2 linked regions of the Victivallis sp. Marseille-Q1083 genome follow. The main gene of each other region encodes a partner of the protein of the gene in region 2 in a complex. Links are inferred from orthologs where the notes say so. Each region holds a gene or a part of one and is shown on either strand. Other genes may lie near its edges. The genes, in order: dnaB and dnaG.

What was found.
Region 1: the proteins of dnaG (region 2) and dnaB are in contact, whole or in part, in a crystal structure (PDB 2R6A), measured with the Geobacillus stearothermophilus proteins. The link is inferred for Victivallis sp. Marseille-Q1083 from one-to-one orthologs. Residues at the interface, in WP_049624496.1 of Geobacillus stearothermophilus: Lys456, Leu457, Leu458, Pro459, Ala460, Asn463, Ala464, Leu467, Leu535, Leu536, Ile537, Ala538, Gln544, Glu545, Asp548, Tyr549, His552; in WP_033016901.1 of Geobacillus stearothermophilus: Ser13, Glu15, Ala16, Gln18, Glu91, Leu92, Asp94, Ala95, Val96, Pro97, Thr98, Ala99, Ala100, Asn101, Tyr104, Tyr105, Ile108.

Annotation. Positions count from the first base shown.
Region 1 is NZ_CAHJXL010000001.1:2,252,188-2,264,043, forward strand. Bases 8,980-11,784 are described here. They hold dnaB (replicative DNA helicase), read right to left. Parts: upstream 11,197-11,784; coding sequence 9,763-11,196; downstream 8,980-9,762. Other genes in these bases: bamA (outer membrane protein assembly factor BamA), read right to left, coding at 8,980-9,745; rplI (50S ribosomal protein L9), read right to left, coding at 11,199-11,651; rpsR (30S ribosomal protein S18), read right to left, coding at 11,672-11,784. Also shown: tRNA lysidine(34) synthetase TilS, read right to left, coding at 1-1,296; rdgB (RdgB/HAM1 family non-canonical purine NTP pyrophosphatase), read left to right, coding at 1,386-1,985; dnaE (DNA polymerase III subunit alpha), read left to right, coding at 2,004-5,552; HWX74_RS09190 (tetratricopeptide repeat protein), read right to left, coding at 5,641-7,392; more of bamA, read right to left, coding at 7,430-8,979; more of rpsR, read right to left, coding at 11,785-11,856. UniProt on the Escherichia coli protein: The main replicative DNA helicase, it participates in initiation and elongation during chromosome replication. Travels ahead of the DNA replisome, separating dsDNA into templates for DNA synthesis.
Region 2 is NZ_CAHJXL010000002.1:862,297-874,265, forward strand. What follows is about bases 5,014-7,931. They hold dnaG (DNA primase), read right to left. Parts: upstream 7,417-7,931; coding sequence 5,611-7,416; downstream 5,014-5,610. Other genes in these bases: HWX74_RS19575 (bifunctional UDP-sugar hydrolase/5'-nucleotidase), read left to right, coding at 5,014-5,590; HWX74_RS19585 (tetratricopeptide repeat protein), read right to left, coding at 7,430-7,931. In the rest of the region: HWX74_RS19545 (IS4 family transposase), read left to right, coding at 1-185; HWX74_RS19550 (ammonium transporter), read right to left, coding at 343-1,635; HWX74_RS19555 (P-II family nitrogen regulator), read right to left, coding at 1,670-2,011; HWX74_RS19560 (hypothetical protein), read left to right, coding at 2,286-2,768; HWX74_RS19565 (serine/threonine protein kinase), read right to left, coding at 2,822-3,790; HWX74_RS19570 (small basic protein), read right to left, coding at 3,879-4,031; more of HWX74_RS19575, read left to right, coding at 4,193-5,013; more of HWX74_RS19585, read right to left, coding at 7,932-8,200; HWX74_RS19590 (sodium:proton antiporter), read right to left, coding at 8,307-10,403; HWX74_RS19595 (metal ABC transporter permease), read right to left, coding at 10,422-11,303; HWX74_RS19600 (metal ABC transporter ATP-binding protein), read right to left, coding at 11,300-11,969. UniProt on the Escherichia coli protein: RNA polymerase that catalyzes the synthesis of short RNA molecules used as primers for DNA polymerase during DNA replication.

The sequences.
Region 1 (11,856 bases), on a different replicon or contig from region 2:
ATTGCTGTGCCGGAGGCCGGGAAGCCAGATAATTTCCCGTTCGGTCCGCAACAGCGGCAGGCCGTCCCGCTTCGCGTGGGGAATTTTGGCGTCGATCAGCAGCTTTTTGACTTTGAGCCGCCGGCCGTTGAAATCGGTGAGCCGGTCGCCCGGCCGGCGCGTCGTCAGCAGCAGTTGGTCCGGCAATCGCGCCGCGTCGAACAGCGCCTGGTCCGGCGGGAGCGGCAGCGGGGGCGTTGCGGTCAGCAATTGCACTTCGAAACGGCAGTTGTGCCAGGAGATTTGCCGGACTTGCCGCCAGGACCAGACGATGGTTTCCGGCGGCATTCCGGCCGGCGGTGTTTCCACCGTCAGTTGGCCGTAAGCCAGCCGCAGGCGGACTTGTCCGTTGAGCGGGATGGTACAGGGCGCCGGCTGGGCCAATGACGTCGACAGCCGCTGCAGCAACGCGGCCGGCGGGATGAAGTCGCGGTGAAGCCGGGCGGACAGAAAAAGGCGCAGCACTCTGCCGCGCAGGGCCGGATGCAGTTGCTGCCAGAAAGCCAGCGGTGTTGCCGCTTCGCCGGCGATTTCCCGGTAGGCCTCGGCGGCGCGTTCTTCCAGGTAGATTGCGTCGCATTCCAACGCTTCCAACGCCCGCTGGAAACCGCGCCGGGCCGGCGGAAATCGGCGGTAAAGAGCCGGCAGCACTTTCAGCCGCCAGTAATTTCGCAGAAAAACGCTTGCGGCGTTGGTCTCGTCCCGCCGCCAGTCGGTGATGCCGTTCTGGAGCAGGAATTGTTCGATTTCCCGGCGGGAAATATGCAGCAGCGGCCGCAGGATCGGGATGCCGCCGACGACGCGGAACGGCCGCAAATTGGTCAGAGAAGAGACGTTGCCGCCGCGCAGCAGCCGCAGAAAAAGGTTTTCCACCGCGTCGTCGGCGTGATGTCCGAGCAGCAGCGCCGCTTGCTGCCGGCCGGCCAATAGAGACCGGAATGCTTCCAGCCGCAGCCGCCTGGCGGCCGCCTCCAAACTTTCGCCGCCGCGCCGGTTGGCCGGAACCTGTAGCGGCAGCAGCCGGAAGGGGATGCCGCGCCGGGCGGCGAATTGGCGGCAGTATTCGGCGTCGGCCAGACTGGCCGTGCCGCGGATGCCGTGTTCGCAGTGGACGGCGACGACTGCAATCCGGTAAGGCGCGGCGAAACGGGCGGCCAGCAGCAGCAGCGCGCAACTGTCGGCGCCGCCGGAAAAGCCGACGAAAAAGGTGCCGCCTTGCCAGGCTGCCAGCAGAGCTTCGATGCGGTTAAAATCCATGATAAAACCTTCCGGAACGGTTGAATTGTCGGACCTTCGGCCTATAATATAAGATGAATTGAAATCTTTGTAAAGAAAGGATCCGAAGAATGGCCTACATTGTCGCGGCGACCGCCAACTTGCACAAAGTCGAAGAGTATCGCGAGTTGCTTGCCGATCAGAAAGTGGAGCTGAAATCGCTGGCCGATTATCCGAATTTTCCGGAAGTGGAGGAGGATGGCGCGACGTTCCGGGAGAATGCCGCCAAAAAGGCGTTGAGCGCCTGTATTTATTGCGACGTGCCGGCTTTTGCCGACGATTCCGGACTGGTCGTCGACGCGCTGAACGGCGAACCGGGGATTTATTCCGCCCGATATGCGCCGACCGAGGCGGAGCGAATTGCCAAAGTCTTGCAGAAGCTGGCGGGCCAGACCAACCGGAAGGCCCGTTTCGTCTGCGCCATCGCCATCGCCGCCAACGGCGAAGTGATCGAGACGTTTGAGGGCGTGGTCGAAGGGTCGATCATCGAGGCGCCGCGCGGCGCGAACGGTTTCGGTTACGATCCGATTTTCGTGCCGGACGGCTATACGCAGACTTTTGCCGAAATGCCGGCGGAGTTGAAAAATAAGATCAGCCACCGGGCGAAGGCGTTTGCCAGGGCGTTGGAATTCGTCGAGGACGAAATGTCCGTGCTGGATGACGATTTTTGAGCGCGGGAGGAAATTGACATGGCATCGGATTTTGTTCATCTGCATCTGCATACCCATTACAGCCTGCTGGACGGCGCCTGTACGGTCAAGGGCCTGATCGAGCAGGCGAAGCTCTACGACATGCCGGCGGTGGCGATGACCGACCACGGCTATATGGGCGGCACCCAGGATATGTACCAGAATTTCACCAAGGCCGGCCTGAAACCGATCATCGGCTGCGAAGCCTATGTTTCGCCGACGACCCGGTTCGACCGCAATCCGTCCAATCCGCGCATCCGCGGCTATCACCTGGTGCTGCTGGCCAAAAATATGGACGGTTATCACAGCTTGTGCAAGCTGCTGAGTGAGGCTTATATCAACGGCATGTATTACAAGCCGCGGATCGACAAGGAGATTTTGCAGCAGTACCACGAAGGGCTGATCGCCCTGTCCGCCTGCATCGGCGGCGAGGTGCCGTCGGCGGTCCTGAATGACGATATGGCCGAAGCCGAGCGGCTGATCGGCGAATATTGCGAGATCATGGGACGGGACAATTTTTACCTTGAATTGATGGATCACGGCATGCCGGAGGAGCGCAAGGTCAACCGTGCGCTGGTGGAATTCAGCAGGAAACTCGACCTGCCGCTGGTGGCGACCAACGACGTTCATTATCTGAAAAAAGAGCACGCCAAGGCGCATGAGATCATGCTCTGCATCCAGACGCAGGCGAAACTGGACGATCCGAAGCATTTCCGTTTTTCGGCGCCGGAGTTCTATTTCAAGAGTCCGGAGGAGATGATGGCGCTGTTCAAAGAGTTGCCGGAAGCGATCACCAACACGCGGGCCGTCGCCGAACGCTGCGAAATCGAGTTCAAATATGCGCCGCACGTCAACCATTATCCGGTGTTCAATATTCCCGATCCGGCCGTTTCCGAGAAGGAATACCTGCGCAACTTCTGTATCGAAGGCATCAAACAGCGTTACGGATTCGATCCGCGTTCGGAGAACCTGACCGATTTCCAGAAGACCGTCGTTGAACGGATGGATTATGAACTCAATATCATCGACGGCTCGAAATACTGCTCTTACTTTCTGGTGGTCAGCGACTTCATCCGGTATGCGAAATCGCAGGACATCCCGGTCGGACCCGGCCGCGGCAGCGGCGCCGGCAGCCTGGTGGCGTATGCGACCGGCATCACCGATATCGAGCCGCTGCGGTTCAATCTGCTGTTCGAGCGTTTCCTGAACCCGGAGCGCGTCAGCCCGCCGGACTTCGACATCGACTTCTGCGAACAGCGCCGCGGCGAAGTGATCGATTATGTGCGCAACAAATACGGTCATGACAGCGTGGCGCAGATCTGCACCTACGGCACCTTGAAAGCCAAGGCGGTGATCAAGGATGTCGCCCGGGTGCTCGGACATGATTTCGAACATGGCGACCGGATCACCAAATTGATTCCGGCTGATCCGAAGATGACGCTGGCCAAGGCCCGCAAGGAGTCCAAGGAGCTCAACGAACTCATCGAGAAAGAGGATTGGGTCAAGGAAATTTTCAGCTATGCCGAGGTGCTCGAAGGGATCAACCGGCAGTTGGGCATCCACGCCGCCGGCGTGATTATCGGCGACCAGCGGCTGGACAATTTGGTGCCGCTGGCGCGCGGCGCCAAAAATGAAATCATCACCGAATTTCCGAGCGTGCCCTGTGAAGAGCTCGGTTTGCTGAAGATGGACTTCCTCGGCCTGCGGACGCTGACCATCATTCACAATGCGGTCAACCTGATCAGGAAATCGCGCGGCTTTCATCTGGATATCTCCAATATTCCGCTCGACGATCCGAAAACCTACGAGTTGCTGAACCGGGGCGACACCGTCGCGGTGTTCCAGTTGGAATCCACCGGCATGCAGAATCTCTGCCGCCAGTTCGGCGTGGAGACCATCGAGCATATCATCGCGTTGCTGGCGATCTACCGGCCGGGGCCGATGCAGTTCATCCCGCAATTCATCGCCCGCAAACGCGGCGATGAGGAGATCGTCTACGAAAATCCGAAGATGGAGCCGTTGCTGAAGGAAACCTACGGCATCATGCTCTATCAGGAGCAGATTATGCAGGTGGTGCAGGTGCTGGCCGGATTTTCGCTGGGCGGCGCCGATATCCTGCGGCGGGCGATCGGCAAGAAGAAGGCCGACGTGCTGGCGCAGCAGAAAGCAAAATTCGTCGCCGGCTGCGCCGAACACAGCGGCATCAACGAAGCGGTGGCCAATGCGATCTGGGATAAAATCGAGATGTTTGCCGGCTACGGCTTCAATAAATCGCACAGCGCCGCTTACGCGATCGTCGCTTATCGGACCGCTTACCTGAAAGCCAATTATCCGGTGGAATTCATGGCGGCTATGCTCACCAGCGAGCTGGACAACGCCGAAGAGATCGCGTTCCTGATCAACGCCTGCCGGGAGATGCACATCAAAGTGCTGCCGCCGGACGTCAACGCCAGCGATATCAGCTTCGGCGTTTCCAACGGTTCGATCGTTTTCGGGCTCGGGGCGATCAAAGGGGTCGGCGAGGCGGCGGCCGGCCGGATTATCGAGGCGCGCGAGAGCGAAGGCGCTTTCAAGGATTTCACCGATTTTTGCGAACGCTGCGGCGATGCGCTGAACTCCCGGATGATCGAACATCTGACCCGGGCGGGAGCGTTCGATTCGCTCGGTCTGCGCCGGTCGCAGATTCTGGCGATCGCCGAACCGACGATGAGTTATGCGGCCGGCCGGATCAAGGACCGCCAGAGCGGGCAGGGGTCGCTGTTCGACCTGCTCGACGACGGCGACAAGGCGGAAATCTGCACGATTCCGGTGCCGGATATTCCGGAGTTTGATCCGGACGAGATTTTGAAAAGCGAAAAGGAATTGCTCGGATTTTATGTGACCGGTCACCCGTTGGCGCGCTATGCGGAGTTGATCAACACGATGTCGACGTTGAAACTGCGCAACCTCGACCAGTTGGGCGACAACGTCGGCGTGCGGATCGGCGGTATGATCAAGAGCGTGCAGAAGAAATACAGCAAGAACAACAACAAACCGTTCATGGTTTTGACGCTGGAAGACCTCGACCACAGCGCGGAATGCATGATCTATGAGCGCGGTATCGAACGACTGGAGCAATCCGGCATCGAACTGACGCCGGAGATGCCGATTTTCATCGAAGCGTTGAGCAGCCGGCGGGATGAAAGCGAAAAACCGCGGCTGATTATCGAGAATGTCGTGACGATGCAGCAGGCGCCTGAATTGTATACCGAAGAGTTGCTGCTTTATCTGTACGAAAAGAACACCGACGCCGCCTTGCTGGATCATTTGAAAGCGCTCTGTTTGGAGTATCGCGGCGAAACGCGGGTGATCCTTTGCGTCAGTTGTCCGGAACCGCAGGAGCGGGTGGTTTTCGTCGAGGTGAGGGCGTTCACGGTGCGCGTCTGCTTCGAACTGCTGGAACGCCTTACTTCGCTGCTCGGAGAGCAATGCTACAAACTGAAACCGAACAAAAAGGTGCCGGAAGCCAGGGCGCGCAATTGGACGCCGCGGCCGGTGATGCAGAATTGAGCGGACCTCCAGCGCCGGCGCCGGCTTGCAGTAGGCCGGACCGTCGAAAAGTCCGCGTATAAAACCGGGATATCGGCGGCGGCCGGAATTATGGCGCCGGCGCCAAATCCGGTTCCGGCGGCTGTTCCGGCTTGAGAATCCGCTGCCGATGTTCCAGGTCGTAGAATTCCCGGCGAAACGGCAGCGCGTATTCGCCGAGCAAATCAACCGGCAGTCCGACCGCGGCGCTGAATTTTTCTTTGTTCAACAGCAACGGCCGGCAGAAACGGTTGATGAAGCAGATCAATTTTCCCTCGTCATCAACAGTCGGCGCGCCGCCTAACAGCAGTTCGCCGTAAGCCTCGTCCGGCTGCCCGGACAGCATCAGCGCATTGGCCTTCAACAGCCGGGCCAGGGTCAACAGCTCCTGCTTTTTCACATCTTCATCCGGCAGCCGTTCGGCCCGTTTCCGCAATTCGGCCGCGCCGTAGGCTTGACAGCCGCCCTGTCCGGCCAGACCGGCCGCCAGGCTGTAAGCCAGCCAGAAGCCGGGTTGCTCCTGTTCGGCGGCAATGCCGGTGAAATAAACTTCCAGCCAGGCCGCCGGCATCTTTTCCTCCAGCAGCCGCAGGTAATCGTTGGCCAGATAAAAGGACAACGGAAATTCCCGGACCGCCTCGGCAAACAATTGGTCGCTGCCGGCGATGTCGTGTTTCCAGCCGTCGATGAACCGGTTGACGCCGGATTCGCCCATCGCCAGATTTTCCGGCAGCAGGCGGTCATCCCAGGTGAAACGTACCGGATAGTACAGCGCGGAATCCTGGTCCAGCCTGTCCAGCAGGGCTTGTGCTTCCGTATTTTCCGGCTCTCGGCGAAGCGCCATCTGCGCCAGCACCATCGCCTGAACCGGATTCGGCGTAATCGCGTTCTTGTAATCATCCGCCAGGGCGAGCATCGCCGGCAGAATGCCCCGCTCGGCCGCCCGCGTCAGATAAGCGATTGCCTCCGGCGTGCGCTGTTCTCCCGGCTGGCTGGCATAAATTTCCAACAGGGCGGGCGGATAATTCAAGTCGGCCGCCAATTTCAACAACTGTTCCGCCCGCGTCCGCCGGCTTTCATCCGCTGTGTCCTTCAAGTGTTCGTAGGCGGCGAAAATTGCCGGCGGATATTTCTTTTTCATCGCCCGTTCCAGCCAGTTGACTGCCGGGGTCGTCTTGCCCTGTTCCCGGTAAACCCGGGACAGCGCGTATTCCGCCTCCGCATAACCGGCTTCCGCCGCCGGCAGCAGCAGTTCGGCCGCTTTGGCCAAATCCCGCTCGACGCCGCGGCCTTCCAGGTACAAAAGTCCCAGTTTCATCTTTGCCGGGACAAAATTTTCCTCCACGCAGAAGCGGTACAGTTCCACCGCCCGCGGCAGGTCCTCTTTCAAACCGCGGCCATGTTCGCAGGCATCGCCGAGCAGGTAGAGCGAAGTCAAATTCTTTTGGCGGGCATATTCACTCAACTGCGGTATGACCACCTCGTAGAGCTTGTCGGCCCGCTGCCGGTCCGGCAACGGCGTGCCCCAGCCGTTTTCCAGCATTACCGCCTGATAGTAAATCGCCGCCGGGTGGTTGCCCAGCGCCGCTTCCCGGAAATAATCGGTCGCCGCCTGATAATCGACGCCCCCTTCGCCATAGCCGAGCAATGCCTGCTGGCCGAGTTCCGTCTGCGCCGGACTGCTGCCGTGACGGGCCAGTTCGATCAAGCGCTCCTGTTTCGAAGTGGTCAGCGTGTACATCCAGTCGCTGTCGCTTTCGCAGCCGGTTGCCAGCAACAATAGTCCGGCGGCGGCCAGCCGAATCGAAATCCGCTTTTTCATGGCATTCTCCCTCAGGAATCAGCCCGGCAAACCGAGGTTATCTCGGATTCCAGGTGAAGCCCATGTTGAAATGAAATCTGAGTTTGCTCGACAAACCGTCAACATTGTTCAACACCGGATAAGCCAGATCGAGCTTCACCGGCGCATTCAGATAAGGCACCTTGATGCGCAGGCCGTAACCGACGCCGACATTGAAATTGCCGATGCCGAAACTGTAGGGATTGCTCCAGACGCTGCCGGCGTCGACGAACGCCGCGCCGCGGATGAACTGCCAGATCGGATGACTTATTTCAGTGGTCAGCAACAGCATCGACGAACCGCCGACATTGTGGTCGTCCTTGTCGACCGGCGACACTTCCCGGTAGGGGAAGCCGCGCAGCGTATCGCCGCCGCCGAGGAAATAGCGTTCGTACAACGGCACCGTATTGTCGCCGTCGAAATCGTCAATGACGCCGATCTTGCCGCCGATGTGCCAGATCAGCGCTTTGTCGAGGAAGGAATAATAATAACTTCCCTGGCCTTCCAAACGGTAGAAATTGTGCGACGAGGCCAGAATTTTCAGCGCCGCCGCCGACAGGAAGCTGACCTGGTAACCGCTGGTCGGCTCCATCAGGCTGTCGCGGGTATCGCGGTTCAGCAGCAGCGATACTTGGCTGACCCAGTCGTGCGTCTGCAGGTCGCGCAATTCCTGCGACAAACCGCGGCTCATATCCTTGACGTCGACCCGTTCGAATTTATAACCGAGCGTCGCGCTGGTGAAATCATCGAAAAACCGACGGGTCAGCGCCATGCGGCCGCCGATGCGGTCCTCCTGCCAGTTGTCGTAAAGAATCTGGTTGACATAGGCCGAGAAATCGAAGCGCAGCGGCAGATCGAACAGCCACGGTTCGGTGAAATCGAGGTTGACCATACTGCGTTCAAGGCCGCCGATCGCCTGCAGGCGCATCCGCTGGCCGCCGCCGAGGAAATAGTTGCTCGGTTTGGTGATGTCCATGTTGATGTTGGACAACTCCACCATACCGGCCAGACTGTTGAAGTCGGAATACCCGGCGCCGATTTTAAAACTGTAGAAGTCCTTCTCCTTCACCTCGAAATGGACATCGCGCTCACCGACTTTGTCGGCGTTGGCGGTCACCGCCTTGACTTCGTCGAAATAACCCATCCCCATCAGGCGCGATTTGCTGGCTTCCACCCGGTTCGGGTCGAGCAGGTCGCCGTCGTGGATCACCAGCTCGCGGCGGATCACCTTCTCCTGGGTCAGTGTATTGCCGGAAATCACCACCTTGTTGACCGTGTATTTCCGGCCTTCGTTGATATCGAAAATCACCTTGACGGTATGGTTCGTGAAATCGGCCTGGCGTTCCGCCCGGCAACTGACATCGGCATAGCCGTGCGTTTCGTATTCTTTGGTAATCGCCTCGCAGGCGGCCGTTTCCAGCGCATAATCGAAAACCTGATCCGGCTTGAGCTTGATCAGCGCCAACAGCTCGTCGGTCGGCAGCACCTGATTGCCGACCAGTTCCACGCTGCTGACCCGGTAGGGTTCCCCTTCGAAAATTTTGAAATTGATATCGACGTATTCCGGATCGTCCGCGGTCGGCGTCACGGTAATGTCCTCGACCTTGAAGTCGAGATAGCCGTGATTCCAGTACAAGTCGCGCAGCCGCGCCTTGTCCAGTTCCAGTTCGCCGGAATCGAACAGCCCCCAGCCCAGGATGGAGATCCAGCTGAAATAACTGTGCCGGTTGGCGATGGCGCCGCGCATGTCCGACGCATCGACGGCGGTGGCGCCGTCGAATTCGACGTCGTTGACCTTCAGGCGCAAATGCTCCTCGATGTGAAAGGTGACGGAGACTTCCTGCTCGCCGGTTTTCTTCACCAGCGGAATGATCCGCGCTTCGTTGTAGCCTTTGTCGCGGTAAAATTCCCGCAGCTTCCGGGTGCCTTCCTCCAACTGGCGGTTGTTCAGCAACGTTCCCGGCTGAATGGCGACCAGATTGCGCAACTCGGCGGTCTTGAATTTCTGGTTGCCTTCGAAGATCACTTCCGACACTTCCGGATTGAGCTGGACTTTGAACACCAGCACCAGCCGTCCGTCCGGCAGTTCCTGCGTCTCGAACACCACATCGGAAAAATAACCGCTCTTCGACAGCCGGGCGATATCCTCCCGGACGATGGCCGGGTCATATTCCGTCCCGGCACGCTGCTGAATATTGTACAACAGCAGCTCTTCCTTCTGCGGATGTTTGCCCTGTTGCTCAATTTTCACTTCGGCAATCTGTTCGGCCCAGGCCGAAGATCCCAACCCGAAGGCCATCACCAACGCCAGCTGCCACTTATTCAGTTGCTTCACAAAAACAGGCCCTTTCCTTATTCGACGTGAGCCGGACGATCAGCATCGCTGAAACGGCTCTCACTGCAAAATTCCATTCGTTGCGGGAAGAAACGCAGCTTGACATAGCCGGTCTGTCCGTTACGGTTCTTTTCGACGATCAATTCGGCTTCCAACCCGTCGCGCAACGACTCCGGCGTGACGATTTTCGCCTCGTCGCGGTCGCGGTGCAGGAAGGAAACGATATCGGCATCCTGCTCGATCGCCCCGGATTCGCGCAGATGGCTCAGTTTCGGGCGGCTCGAGGCGCCGGCGGTTTTTTCCACTTCCCGGTTCAACTGCGCCAGTACCAGGATCGGCAGATTCAATTCTTTGGCCAATTGTTTGATGCCGCTGGAAATTTCGGCGACTTCCTGCTGGCGGCTGTCGATCCGGCCGTCCGCTTTCATCAACTGCAGATAGTCGATGACGATCAACTCGATTTTCTCGTTGTAATAAAGCCGCCGCGCTTTGGCCCGCAATTCGGCGATGGTCAGGCCGCCGGTCGGATCGATGAAAATCTTGGCCTTCCGGAAAACGCTGACCGCCTGGGTCAATTTCGGCAGTTCATCGCTGCGGAACGAATGGTCGTAGAAACAGCTTTCGGAAATTTTCGCTTCCGTGCACAGCAGCCGCCGGGCAATCTGGTCGGCGGTCATTTCCAGGCTGAAGAACGCGATCGGCCGCTGCCGGTTGCCCTGCAGCGCGACATTGCGGATAATATTCAGCGCCATCGACGTTTTGCCGATCGACGGGCGCGCCGCCAGCACGAACATCTCCCCCGGCTTCAATCCGGCCGTCATCCGGTCCAGGTCCGGGTAGCCGGTCGGAATGCCGACTTCGACTTCATGGTTGATAATCTGCTGAATGCGCCGGAAGGTCTCGACGATGCCGTCCTTGATCGGCACGATGTCGCTGCGGGTATTCTGGTTGCGTACTTTGAAAATATCCGTTTCGATCTCTTCGACGACGGTTTTCGCATCGGAATCGGCGTCGTAACATTTGACCAGCGCCTCGGAACAGACCGCGATCATTTTGCGCAATACCGCCAGCTCCCGGACGATGGAACACCAGCTTTCCAGATTGGCGGTCGTCGCGATGCAGTGATAGAGTTCCGCCAGGAACACTTCACCGCCGATGTCTTCGAGCCGGTTGAGCTTGTGAAGGTGGTGGGCGACGCTGATCAAATCAATCTGCAGCTCGCCGGCGTTGTGCAGATCCCAGATCGCCTGAAAAATTTCCCGGTGAATATGCGAATAGAACACCTCGGCGGAGCCGAGATGTTCGATCGCCATATCCACGCACGGACGCGGCTCGCGCAGCATCGCCGCCAACACCGCCCGCTCCGCATCGAGATTGTGCGGCTGGGGACGGTCGCCGGCGACGACACCGGGTGTCGCCGCGCCTGCGAATGGTCTTCTGTCATCCGGCATAATCAGGCACGGACAACCCAGACTTTGACGGTGGCATTGACGTCATGATGCAATTTGATTTCGACATCATAACTGCCGAGCTGCTTGATCGGCTCATCCAATTTGATTTTCTGATGTTCCACTTCATAACCGCTCTCCGCCAATTTTTCGGCGATGGCGCGGGCGCCTACCGAACCGAACAACTGATCGTCTTCGGAAGCCTGCGCCGCGATGGAAAGCTCCACCTCGGCCAGTTTGGCGGCCAGCGCCTGGGCGGCGGCCAGCTCTTCCTGGCGGCGCTGCTGGATCTTTTCCTGACGGGCCGCCAGCAGGCGCAGCGTGCCGGCGGTGGCTTTGGCAGCCAGGCCGCGCGGCAGCAGATAGTTGCGGGCATAACCCGGCGCCACCGACACTTCCGCGCCGGCCAGACCGAGGTTCTCGACATCTTCGAGCAAAATAAGTCTTACGTTAGCCATGACCAAAATTCTCCTTCAGATTAATAAACCAGGCTGATGATTCTGGCCCGCTTGATCGCCATGCTGAGCATCTTCTGGTGGTTCAGACAGGTTCCGGTAATCCGGCGCGGCAGAATTTTGCCTTTTTCCGTCTGGAATTTTTTCAATGTTTCAGCATCCTTGAAGTCGATGTAATTGACTTTCGCTTCACAAAAACGGCAAATTT
Region 2 (11,969 bases):
CATACATCAAATTCCTGCATGGATTCAAGCTCAGCCTCTCGGAATTAACGAACCGAATCCGCGAGACGCTTATGCAGAATCTTTCCCTGCTCGAAGTCCTCGCTCTGAACCGCAAAACCATTACGAAGCCGCCGGATTGGAATGCTCCCGAACAACTCGAACTTTTCAACGAGTTTCTATGCTGAATTTTTTACCGGACAGCAGTGTCCTCTTTTATATTGTAACCGCTTTTAGCGCTTTTGCAATGCTCTTATTGTTCTACTGATGAAAAGTTTTTTGATAAAATAAAAAAACGGCTGATCGAAAAATCAGCCGGGCGGGAAAGGTTGGAGCCGGGACGCTTTACTGGTTGCTGAAAATCTGGAAACCGGCGTACGCCTCCATGCCGTGCTCCCCGAGGTCCAGACCGCGCAGTTCCTCCTCTTCGCTGACACGTATGCCGATCGTTCGTTTCAGCAGGTAGAAGATCAGGAACGCGCTCGGGAAGGTGACCACCCCGACGGCAATGACGCCGAGCAGCTGAATTTTGAACGAATACTCCGGGTTGGTGGAGAACAAACCGACCGCCAGCGTTCCCCAGATGCCGCAAACCAGATGGACCGATAAGGCGCCGACCGGGTCGTCGAGATGACGGCGGTCAAAAAACAGCACCGCCGGAATAACGATCAATCCGGAGACGGCTCCGATGATGACGGCGGCCGCCGGGGTAATGCAGTCCGCCGCCGCCGTTACGCCGACCAGCCCGGCCAAGCATCCGTTCAGCGTCATCGACAGATCCGGTTTTTTCAACAGCGTCCAGGCGGTCAGCATTGCGGCGATGATGCCGGCGCAGGCCCCCAAGGTCGTCGTCACCAGGACCAGTGAGACCTGGTCGGGGGCGGCGCTGAACACCGAACCGCCATTGAAACCGAACCAGCCGAACCACAGCAGAAAAACCCCGATGGTTGCCAATGGCATGCTGTGACCCATGAACGGCATCGAATGGTTGCCGACATATTTGCCGAGCCGCGGCCCGATCAGGATGACGCCGGCCAGTGCCGCCCAGCCGCCGACGCTGTGGACGAAGGTCGAACCGGCGAAATCGTGGAAATGCAGCTCTGCCAGCCAGCCGCCGCCCCAGCCCCACGAGCCGACGACCGGATAGACGATCGATACGTAAATCAGAGTGAAGATCAAAAATACATTCAATTTAATCCGTTCCGCTACCGCACCGGAAACGATGGTGGCGGCCGTGGCGGCGAACATCGCCTGGAAAAAGAAGTCCGTCCAATAGGTGTAATGGCCGTTGTAAGCCATGCCGCTGCCCGGATCGGCGATGCCGAGTCCCTGGAAGCCGAGCACGTGACCGACGACCCAGTTGCTACCCGGATACATCAGGGAAAAGCCGCATAGTGCGTAAGTCAGAATTCCGATCGGCGGCACCAGCGTGTTTTTAAACAGAATATTGGTGCAGTTTTTGGCGCGGCTGAGACCGGATTCCACCGCAGCGAAGCCGAGGTGCATCATGAACACCAGCATGCCGGCAATCATAATCCACAAATTGTCGGCGGTGAAGACGGCGACCGTGTCGGCCGTTTCAGTTGCCGCCAGGGGCAGGACGGCAACCGACAGAAACAACAGGGCAAGAATTTTCATTGGATCATTTCCTTATGAATTGAAAGTTGCTGAGTCAACCGATTGCTTCCGGACCGGTTTCGCCGGTGCGGATCCGGATGCAGTCATCCATCGGCAGAACGAAGATTTTGCCGTCGCCGATGTGGCCGGTACGGGCGCCGGCGATAATGCCGTCGATGGTCGGCTGGACGTATTCATCGTTGACGGCGATGGCCAATCGCACTTTCTTCAGCAGATTGACTTCGGCCATGGCGCCGCGGTAAGCTTCGACGTAACCTTTTTGACGGCCGCAGCCCAGCGCGTTGGTGATGGAGATTTTGAAGATATCGCGGTTGTAGAGTTCCCGCTTGACTGCATTGACCTTTTCCGGCTTGATATAAGCGATGATCAATTTCATGGCGATCCCTTTCGTTTTTTTGAGTTCCGAAAAAACATTGTTCAAATTAGCAAAAGGCATGCCAAATAATGAGATATTTTATTATTTGTTGAAAATTAATTGGTTATGTGAATGAAAACAACGGAGCCGTTTGACAAAAATGGTCAAAATTTCCGGCGGCGGAGACATGAATTCGACAATAATGTAAAATGGGGGACAAATACGGCCGGCCAGTTGATTTTTATGAAAAGCAGATATAAAGTTTGAAACGAAAGCAATAAGCGGGGGGCGCGGTATGGCGAAGGAATTGAAGAAATTGAAAGCCGGTGAAGTGATTGCCCGGCTGTTGGACGAAATCAAAGAACAGCCGGATAATTCCGTGCGGTCGGTCGCCGGAAAACTCGGTTACCGGAATGGCAGCGGTTTGTCCAATTGGAAATCGGAATCACACCGGGTCAATCCACTCGAACAAATTGCCCGTCTGACGCAGGCCAGCCGTTCCGAATTGCCGCTGCAGTGGCTTTGCGTCAGGAATGGCGGCCGTTTCATCCGCACTACCCCGCTGGAATTGAATGCCGCTCAGATCAGGACGATGAAAATCGATGCGATTCCGCAGGCATTGCGAAATTTCAGCCAGGTGACTCAGGCGATTGCCGATGCATTGCGCGACAACAGTGTGACTGCCGAGGAGGCGGCACACATTCGTGCCGAATGGGAAAAACTGCGGGAGAATATCGAACGGTTCGTCACGGCGGCGGAAGCCGGCATCCTCAAGTGAACTGCCGGCCGGAAGACGGCCGGCGTTTCAGGAGGCCGGCTGGGGCAGGCGGATCAGAGTGTTTCCTGGATGATTTGCAATTGCTGATTCAGGTCGCCGATTTCCCGCCGCCAGAAGTTGTCGCTGCCCCAGTCCGGATAGAGCCGCTGGAATTGGTAATCGCCGATTTGCCGGCTGCACCAATCCAGGAAATAGAGCATTCGCATTGCCCGCAAGGGTTCGATCAGCTTTAAGGTTCGCCGGTCGAAGTCACGCAGCATTTCATACCCTTCCAGCAGCAGTTCCAATTCTTCCTGGCAACGCGGGGCATAATCCGGCAGCAACAGCCACAAATCCTGTACCGCCGGCCCGATCAGCATATCGTCGAAATCGATCAACATCATGCCTTCGTCCGGTCGGTCCAGAATATTGCCGCAATGGCAGTCGCCGTGCAAAACTGTCAACTCCACCCTTTCGAAGGCGTCCAGCAGCCGGTCCAGCAGCCGGAAGGCAGTACGGTGAAAGTTCTCCCGGAGCGGCCGGCTGCTGATGAAATCTCCGTTCAATAAATTTTCAATCGCCTGGCGCGTTGCCCGGTCCGGCGTGAAGACCGTACGATGGCGAATCGTCAAAGTATCGCCGGATAAATGCATTCTGGCCAGCAGCATGCCGAGCCGCCGCCAATCCTCCGGCTCTCTGATTTCCAACGGCCGTCCGGAGCGTTTGGGGAAGATTGCAAAAGAAAAGAGATTGTCACAGCACCCCAGCGTTCCGGTCGTCTGGAGGCGCAACGGTGCGATGACCGGAATATCCGCCGCTTCGCAAGCCAGCACGAAGCGATGTTCTTCCTGAATGGCTGCTGCCGGCCAGCGTCCTGGCCGGTAAAATTTGATGACGAAACGCCGATGTTCACTGTTTTCGATTTCGTAAACCCGATTGATGTAGCTGGGCAACGGAATCGTCAGGCCGCCGAATGGCATTCCGAGCGCCTGTTCGGCACAGCTTACCACCAGATCCGGCGTCAATCGGTCAAAGACTCCCATGACATTTCCCGATAAAAAAGAAAAGACGGCGCCGTCTGCCGGTTCCGTCTTCTGCGATTTGACAATGTGAATTGCGCGTTCTTACCGCTCAATCCAGCGGCTTGGTTTTCGGCAGACCCAGAACTTTGTCTTCCGGAATGCGTTTCTCGGCACGCAGCAGATCGATGCGCTCATAACGTTTCATAACATTGCGCTTCTTGCGGATCGTGCCGCCGACGCGGAGACTCGGATGTTGTGACATGTTTTCACCTCGATGATGGTTTTATGTTCTAATCAAACTGACTGTTTGCAAATGATCATTTAATATGGTCTGATTCGGGGATTTTTCAAGATCATATCGCAAAAAAATTGTATTTTTCGACTTTAAAAACAACGATTTGGCAGTAATGGTAATGGAAAACGATGGAAAGTGTGAGAATGGGATGGTGGTGCGGGGTTTTCCGGCTGTTTCTGATCCTGTTGAGCTGTGCGGCGACGGCGGATTCCGTCACGCTCACGATTCTGAATACCAGCGATACCCACGGCGCGCTGTCGCCCGGCTGGCGGCAGTTGGCCGGAGAGATCCGGCAATGGCGGAAAAAGGTTGCGCCGGAAGCGTGTCTGTTGATCGATTGCGGCGACACATTGCAGGGCAGTTACGAAGCGGCACAGGACGGCGGCGCCGCGATGGTGGCAATCCTCAATGAATTGCAATACGATGTCTGGGTGCCCGGCAATCACGATTTTGAGTTCGGCATTGACAATTTTCGGCAGCGGGCGGCGGAATTCCGCGGCCAAATGCCGGCCGCCAATTTGAAGCTGGCCGGTTGGCCGGGGTGCCCGGTGGCCTGGCTGGAACGCTCCGGCGTGAAAATTGCGGTGATCGGTTTGACGGAACCGGCCATTGCCGACCGTTTGTGGCAGCCGCAGCGACAATTGGAAATTCTGGATACTTTTACTGCCGCGGCGCAGGCGTTGCGGGAAGCCGCAGCCGGCGGAGCGGAAATCATCATCGCCGCCTGTCATTTCGGCGAATATGGCCGTCCGTTCGGCTGCCGGGACTTGCTGCGGCAATTCCCGGGAATCGACCTGGTGCTGGCCGGACACACCCATCAGATTGTTCCGGGGGTAGCGATGTATGGCAGTTGGTTCGTTCAGAGCGGCAGCCATGCCGCCCAACTGGCCGTCGTTCAATTGGAGTTCGATCGGCAGACCCGGCAAGTTGGCCGGATTGTTTCCCGGATCGTCGAAATTGCGCCGGAGCAGTCGTCCGGGGCCCGGTTGCAAGGTTCGGAGAACGAGGCGGAGTGGGACGTTTCGCCGCCATCGGCTAAAAATCCGGAATTGCAGATGGCCCAGCTGGCGGCCGAAGCGATGCGTTCGGCCGGCGGCACCGATCTGGCGATCTACGGCTATTATGGCAATGTCACGGCCATTGCCCGCCAATGGTCGCCGCGCGATTTGTATGAGTACTACCCGTTTCAGGACCGGATTGTCGTTTTGAATCTTTCACGGACCCAGGTGACGTCACTGAAGCACGAACTGGCGGAGATGACGGCGCAACGGCGGTATTATACGGCAGCGATCAGCGGAGAAGAGAACCTGCCGCCGGATCGGGAACCGGTCTCCCTGGCGGTGACCAGTTATTTTGCCGCCGGCGCCGGCGGTTTACTGCCGCTGCTGCGGGACGCTGCTGGAGCGTGCCACGACCCGGCGGCGCCGGCTCCGTTGGTTCGGGAGGCGATTGCGGCGTATTTGACGGCGCGGCAGGGCCGCTGGCCGGCCGGTGTTCCCCTGAAGGAAGCGCCGGCAACGGATTGAACGGCAGAAGGAATTCGGATTCAACCGGCCGTCAGCTTCTGCATCGCCTCCAGCAGTTCACGTTTTTCCTCTGCGGTTTGCGCGGCTTTCAGGCGGGCCAACAGGGTTTGCTGTTGACGCTGGCGGTGATAACGCCGTAACGTGGCGATGCAGTCGGCGCCGGCTTTGGATTGCAGCTTCTGCTCCCAATCGCAGCTCTCTACCAGAATCCGGCTCAATTCGCCGTTCGGATGATCATCGGCGAATCGCGCCAGATGGAGAAGAACCTGATCGAATTCATCGTTCAGCGCCAGGGCGATGACTTCATTCAGCGCCTGTCCGGTAAGGTTTTCCGCCAACAATTCGGTCGGCAGTGCTTCCGCCAGCGAGCGGGCGAAGGCCGCGTCGTTCAAGGCCAGCTGCAGCAGCGTCTCTTCCGCATGCCGGACTTCCCGCGGCAGTGCCGGTTCGGTCGGTTGAAGGGGTTCCGGCGGCAGTTCCGGTTCCGGCTGCCGGGAACGGCTGCGCTTGCGCAACTGATTCAATTGGGCGAATACCGTATCGCTGCGCAGGCCGAGCCGGTCGCTCAAACTTTCAATATAACCCTCCCGGGCGACCGGATTGTTCAGCTTCATCAGTATTTCCAATCCCCGGTCCAAAGCCCGGCTTTTGCCGAATGGTGTGCTTAAATCGAATTCTCCGGTCAGATATTCATAGAGGAAATCCAGCAGATCGGCCGGCTGTTCCACAGCGGCGGCAATCGCTTCCGGTCCGTTCCTGCGATATAACTCATCCGGGTCTTTGCCGCCCGGCCAGCGAATCATTTTCACTTCGAAATCCAGCGGCAACAGCAATTCCAGCGCCCGGAGAATCGCTTTCCGGCCGGCGGAATCCATATCGAAGGCCAAATAAACGCGGCCGGTGTAACGTTTGATGATTCGCGCCTGGTCCTCGGTGAAAGCGGTGCCCTGTGGCGCCACCGCGCAGGGATAACCGGCGCGGTGCACCGCGATGACGTCAAGCTGACCTTCGCAGAGAATGATGAAATTGCGGTCGCGGATTGCCTGCCTGGCCAGCGGCAAAGCGTACAGCAGTTGGCTTTTTTTGAAAACCGGCGTTTCCGGACTGTTGACGTATTTGGCGCCGCCGGCATCCGCCTCGACGGTACGGGCACTGAAGCCGACCACTTTGCCTTGCTCATTCCAGATCGCAAAGACCAGACGGTTGCGGAAGCGGTCATAAACCCGGCCGCTCTCTTCGTTGACCAGCGCGATCCCCGCTTCGACCAGTTCGTCGCGGCTGAAGCCGAGTGCCTGGCCGTAACGCAGCGATGCATCCCAACTGTCCGGCGCCGCGCCGATTTGAAAACGGTCGGCAATTTCCGGCGGAATGGCGCGGGTGACGAAATACCGTGCCACTGCCGATTCCGGATGTTGCCGCAATTCCCGCATATAAAATTCGGCAAAAGCCTGATTGATCCGGTAGAGCCGTTCCCGCTGATCGGTGCGCTGCTTGGCCTGTCCGGCGGAAACGCCGTGGTCCTGCGGTTCCGGAATAACGACGCCGCAACGGGCGGCCAGAAGGTGAATGGCATTGGGAAAATCCACCTTTTCCCATTCCATGATAAAACGGAAAACATCGCCGCCTTTGCCGCAGCCGAAGCAGTGAAAATGCTGGCGGCTCTGATTGACGGTGAACGACGGCGTCCGTTCCTGGTGAAACGGACACAGCCCTTTCCAACTGCCGGAACCGGCTTTTCGCAGCGGCACGAAGACATTGATGATATCGACGATATCGCAACGGGCGCGGATTTCCTCAATGATATCGTCCGGAATGGCGCGATTCATCGGCGTATCCCCATCAATTCGGCCGCGACAATTGTCTGAGCCGCGCTTCCACCATCGCCCGTTTGGCCGCCATCTCCTGATTCCTGGCCACCAGCTCAAGATATCGCTGATAACGGGGGATCGCCTGTTGCGGCTGGTTGGCGTAGTAATCGGCGAACAACGCGAAATTCAAGACGATCTGCGGATTGTCCGGTGCCGCATTGTAGGCGTCCACGAAATATTTGGCCGCTTCCGCCAGTTTTTGACGGGTGGCAAAATAAATTCCGATCTGATTGGCAATTTCCGGCCGGTTGGCCTGATTGGCGGTGAGCAACCGGTAAAAAGTATAGGTGCTGTTCTGGTTCAGGCGGCCGGAGATCTGAATCAGCAGCAACAACGTGTTTTGATCTCTCGGCCGCAGGGTCAGCGCTCGGCGCAATGGCTCCAATGCGGCATCCTGCCCGGCACCGGACCGTTTCGCATACAGCCGTCCCAACAGGTATTGGGCGGTGAAATTTTTCGGATCCAGTTCCGCCGCCCGCCGGGCCGCTTCCAGCGCCGCGTCATCCTGTCCGTTCCGCAGACAGGCCAGCGCCTGCATCATCAGCGCCGAAACATTTTTCGGATCCAGTTTTACCGCCTGGGTGGCATAATCCAGCGACTGCTGCCACTGCTGATTGACGGCGCTGGCATAGGCTTTGTCCAGCAGTTCCGGAACGGTTTCCTTGCCGCCGCAGCCGTTGAGCCCGCAGAAGGCGATTGCCGCGATCCATAAAATGACAGTTTTTTTGATCAGCTCGAACATTTTTTACCTTTACCAACCTACGCAAGCATTGAGGAACCATAATCTAAAGTCCCATGCCTCACTTTGCAATCGACGAAGCGGAAAAAAATCGCGAAATTCCGCCGTCTCACTGCTGGGTGATACAGAGTTGATTGATCCGGCGGCGTTCCGCATCGCAACGCTCTTTCAATACCGCCAGCAATTCCCCGGCGACCGGTTCCGGAATTTCGCCGCTCTCCTGAAGCTCTTCGAGCTGGTATTGCTCGGCGGCGTAGAAGCTCTGCCGGGCCAATGCCGCTTCGATTTCCGGCATCCGGGTCCGATTTTGTTCATAAAGCTCCCGCAACGTTTTTTCCACTTCCCGCTGGCGGTTTTGATAGTAATTGCGGCAGTTCTGCAAAGGTTGTTCCGTCGCTTCCAGAAATTCCATGCCGGCCAGGTTTTCCACCGCGCGCATCGCCTCCTGGCCCCCGAATTGCAGCGTCAGCAGCATCAGAACGTCTTCGCTCAACGCTTTGCCGCAGTAAGCGGCAAAATATTTTCTGCTCCAGGAGAAACGGCTGATGAAGCGGAAGAATTTTTTGCGTATCCGGATTTCCAGCGGTTGACGGATCAATTTTTCGGGCGGCCGTTGCGACCAGTAAACCGATTCCAGCAACTGTCCGAGCTGAAAATCCAACTTGCGGAAAACATCTTCGCTGAGAAATTTGTTGTTGAACAGCACTTCATAGGTTTCCCGCTCGGCACTGAACGCGCGGGTCCAGATCAATTGCGAAACCGCCGCCGTTCTGGTCGCCATTTGATTCAGTTCCTGCAGTTCTTCGGTCTGCAGTTCGAGGTTGCGGCCGCATTCCGCTTCGATTTTTTCGACGATGGAACGGTCGAAACGGCCGGCCGTTTTCATGAATTCCAGCCGTTGCAAACCGGCCTTCCGGGCGGTCAAAAGCGCGTACCATTTGGAGAACAGCAGAAAACCATCCGGTTTGTCCAGTTTGAAAAAGCACAACATCGATTTGATCGTCGTACCCTGGACGAGCAGGGTGAACAGCACGACGCCCAGAGTGATCTGGACGATCAGGGTGCGGCCCGGCATATCCGGCGACAGGCTGAATACCAATGCCAGCGGCACGGCGCCGCGCAACCCGCCCCAGAACATCACCAATTGATACGGCAGGCTGATTTTTTCGGCATTTTTCAGCTTGCCGAGCAGGGGGCAGAGTCCGAATACGACGACGAGCCTGGCAACCTGAATGGCCAGAACCGCCGCCAGAATCGGCAGGATCACCTTGCCGATGGAATTGCTCAGCAGGATCAAATCCTCGGTGAAGCCCAGCAGCAGAAAGATCAGGCTGTTGGCGACAAAGGACATGAACGACCAGAATTGCTTCATATAGGATTTGACTTCCGGCGTAAAGCGGCTGGACCCGAAATAGCTGATGACCATGCCGGCCCCCATCACCGACATGACGCCGGAGACGCCGAACCCCTTGTCGGCGACGAGAAAGGCGGCATAAGCGACGATGGTCGACATGCCGACTTCCAGCAACGGGTCGTCTTTGGCGAGATAGATGACCAGCATCATGATGTAACCGATGGCGGCGCCGATCAGCAGACCGCCGACGAAAACGATGACGAAATCGAGGGTGCCATTCCAGACCGTCATCAGGTTGAGCGCGACCCCGGAGACGATGATGCCCTTGACGATGTTGAACATGACGATGGCCGTCGCGTCGTTGAACAGGCTTTCTCCATCGACGAGGATCCGCAGCCGCTTGGGGGCGCCGACCAGTTCGAACAGCGAGATGACAGCGACCGGATCGGTGGCGGAGATCAGGGCGCCGAACAGCATGGATCCGGCCAGATTCAGCGGCGTCAGCCAGTAAACGAGCAAACCGGTAATCACGGTGGCGATCACCAGGCCGGGAGCGGCCAGCGCCAAGGTCGGCGTCAGGTTTTTGCGCAGCAATTTGGTGTCCATATTGACGGAAGCGTCGAAAATCAATGCCGGCAACAGCACATACATAATCAGATCGTAATTCAAACGCAGCCGCTGCAGGCCGGCGAATTGCGGACATTCGGAGAAAAACCAGGAAAGCAGAATGCCGATGGCGACCAGGCCGATGGTGTAGGGAATTTTCAATTTTCGAAAAATAATGGAGGAAATACAGGCGATCGCCAACAGAAAAACCCCTGCCACTACCATTGCGTAAAAACCGGATTCCATTGCCATCTCCTTTCGGCTTCAAGCCAGATATATTGATATTCTCTTGCCGGATTTGCGGCGTTTCCGCCAGGCCCCGTGCAGCAGGGCGGCCAAATAAATGGCGCCGGCCAGCAGGACGATGGCCGGACCGCTCGGTAAATTCCATTGATAGCTGACCAGCAACCCGCCGGTGGTCACCAGCATGTTCAGCCCGATGGCGGCACACATCATCGAAAACCAGTGCCTGGCATACTGGCCGACGGTTGCCGCCGGCAGCGACAGCAAGGCGATGACCAGCAGAATGCCGACGACGTTGACCATCAGCACGATGGTCAGCGCGGTCATCAACAGCAGCAGCAAGTTGATCAATTTGACCTTGATTCCCCGCAGTTCGGCAAATGCCCCGTCAAAACAGACGGCCAGCAACTGCGCATAAAAAAGCAATGCCGGCGTGACGACGACGATATCCAGCACACTCATCAGCCACAACTCCCGTCCGGACAACAGCAGGATATTGCCGAACAGGTACCCCTGCAAGTCGACATAGCCCGGCGTCTTGGCCATGAACAGCAAACCGAGCGCCATACCGAGCGCCCAGATCGCGCCGATGACGGCATCCTCCCGCTGGCGGGCAAAGGTGCTGACATACCAGATCAGGACCGCCGAAATCAGGGCGGCGAGCAGCGCTCCCAGGGTCGGGGTACACCAGCTCCAGGAGCAGACGTTGCTGAGATAGAGCGCCGCGCCGACGCCGCCGAGCACCGAATGGGCAATTGCGCCGGCCAGCGAAACGATCCGCCGGGTGACGACGAAGGTGCCGACCACGCCGAATGCCACGCTGCCGATCAAACCGGCCAGCAGGGCATAACGCAAAAACGGCGCCGCCGGATCGCAAAGGTCCTGCCATAATTCCAGCATCATTTGACCTCCGCCGGTTCACAACCGGTACAATGTTCGCCGTGTTCGACGACTTTGATGTCGTAACCGAACACGCTGGCCAGGTTGGCACCGGAAACTTCACTGACCGGATGGATTTTCACCTGCCGGTTGACACAGATGGCGTAGTCGAAGCAACTGGAAACCCAGCCGAGGTCATGGGAAACCACCAGGATGGTCAGGCGGCGGCGGAGCCGGGTGAGCAGCCTGTAGAATTGGCGTTGCACCGCCGGATCGACATTGGCGGTCGGTTCGTCGAGTAGCAGCAATTCCGGATCGACCGCCAATGCCCTGGCGATCAGAATCCGCTGCCGCTGACCGCCGGACAGGGCCGAAAAATTTTTATCCGCCACGTCGGCCAATTCCATTTCTTCCAGCAGCAGCCGTGCTTTCCGGCGCTGGCCGGAAGCGGGAAATCCCAGCGTGCGGCAACTCCATTGTCCCATCATCACCACTTCCTGTGCCGTCACCGGAAAAGCGTCGTCGAGCTGAAACCGCTGCGGGACATAACCGATGCGCTGGCGGGCCTTTTCCGGCGTTTCGCCGAAAATACGGATTGTCCCCCGATCCGGCTGCAAAACTCCGAGCAGCAGCGCCAGCAACGTGCTTTTGCCGCCGCCGTTCGGCCCGATGATGCAGCCGGCATCGCCC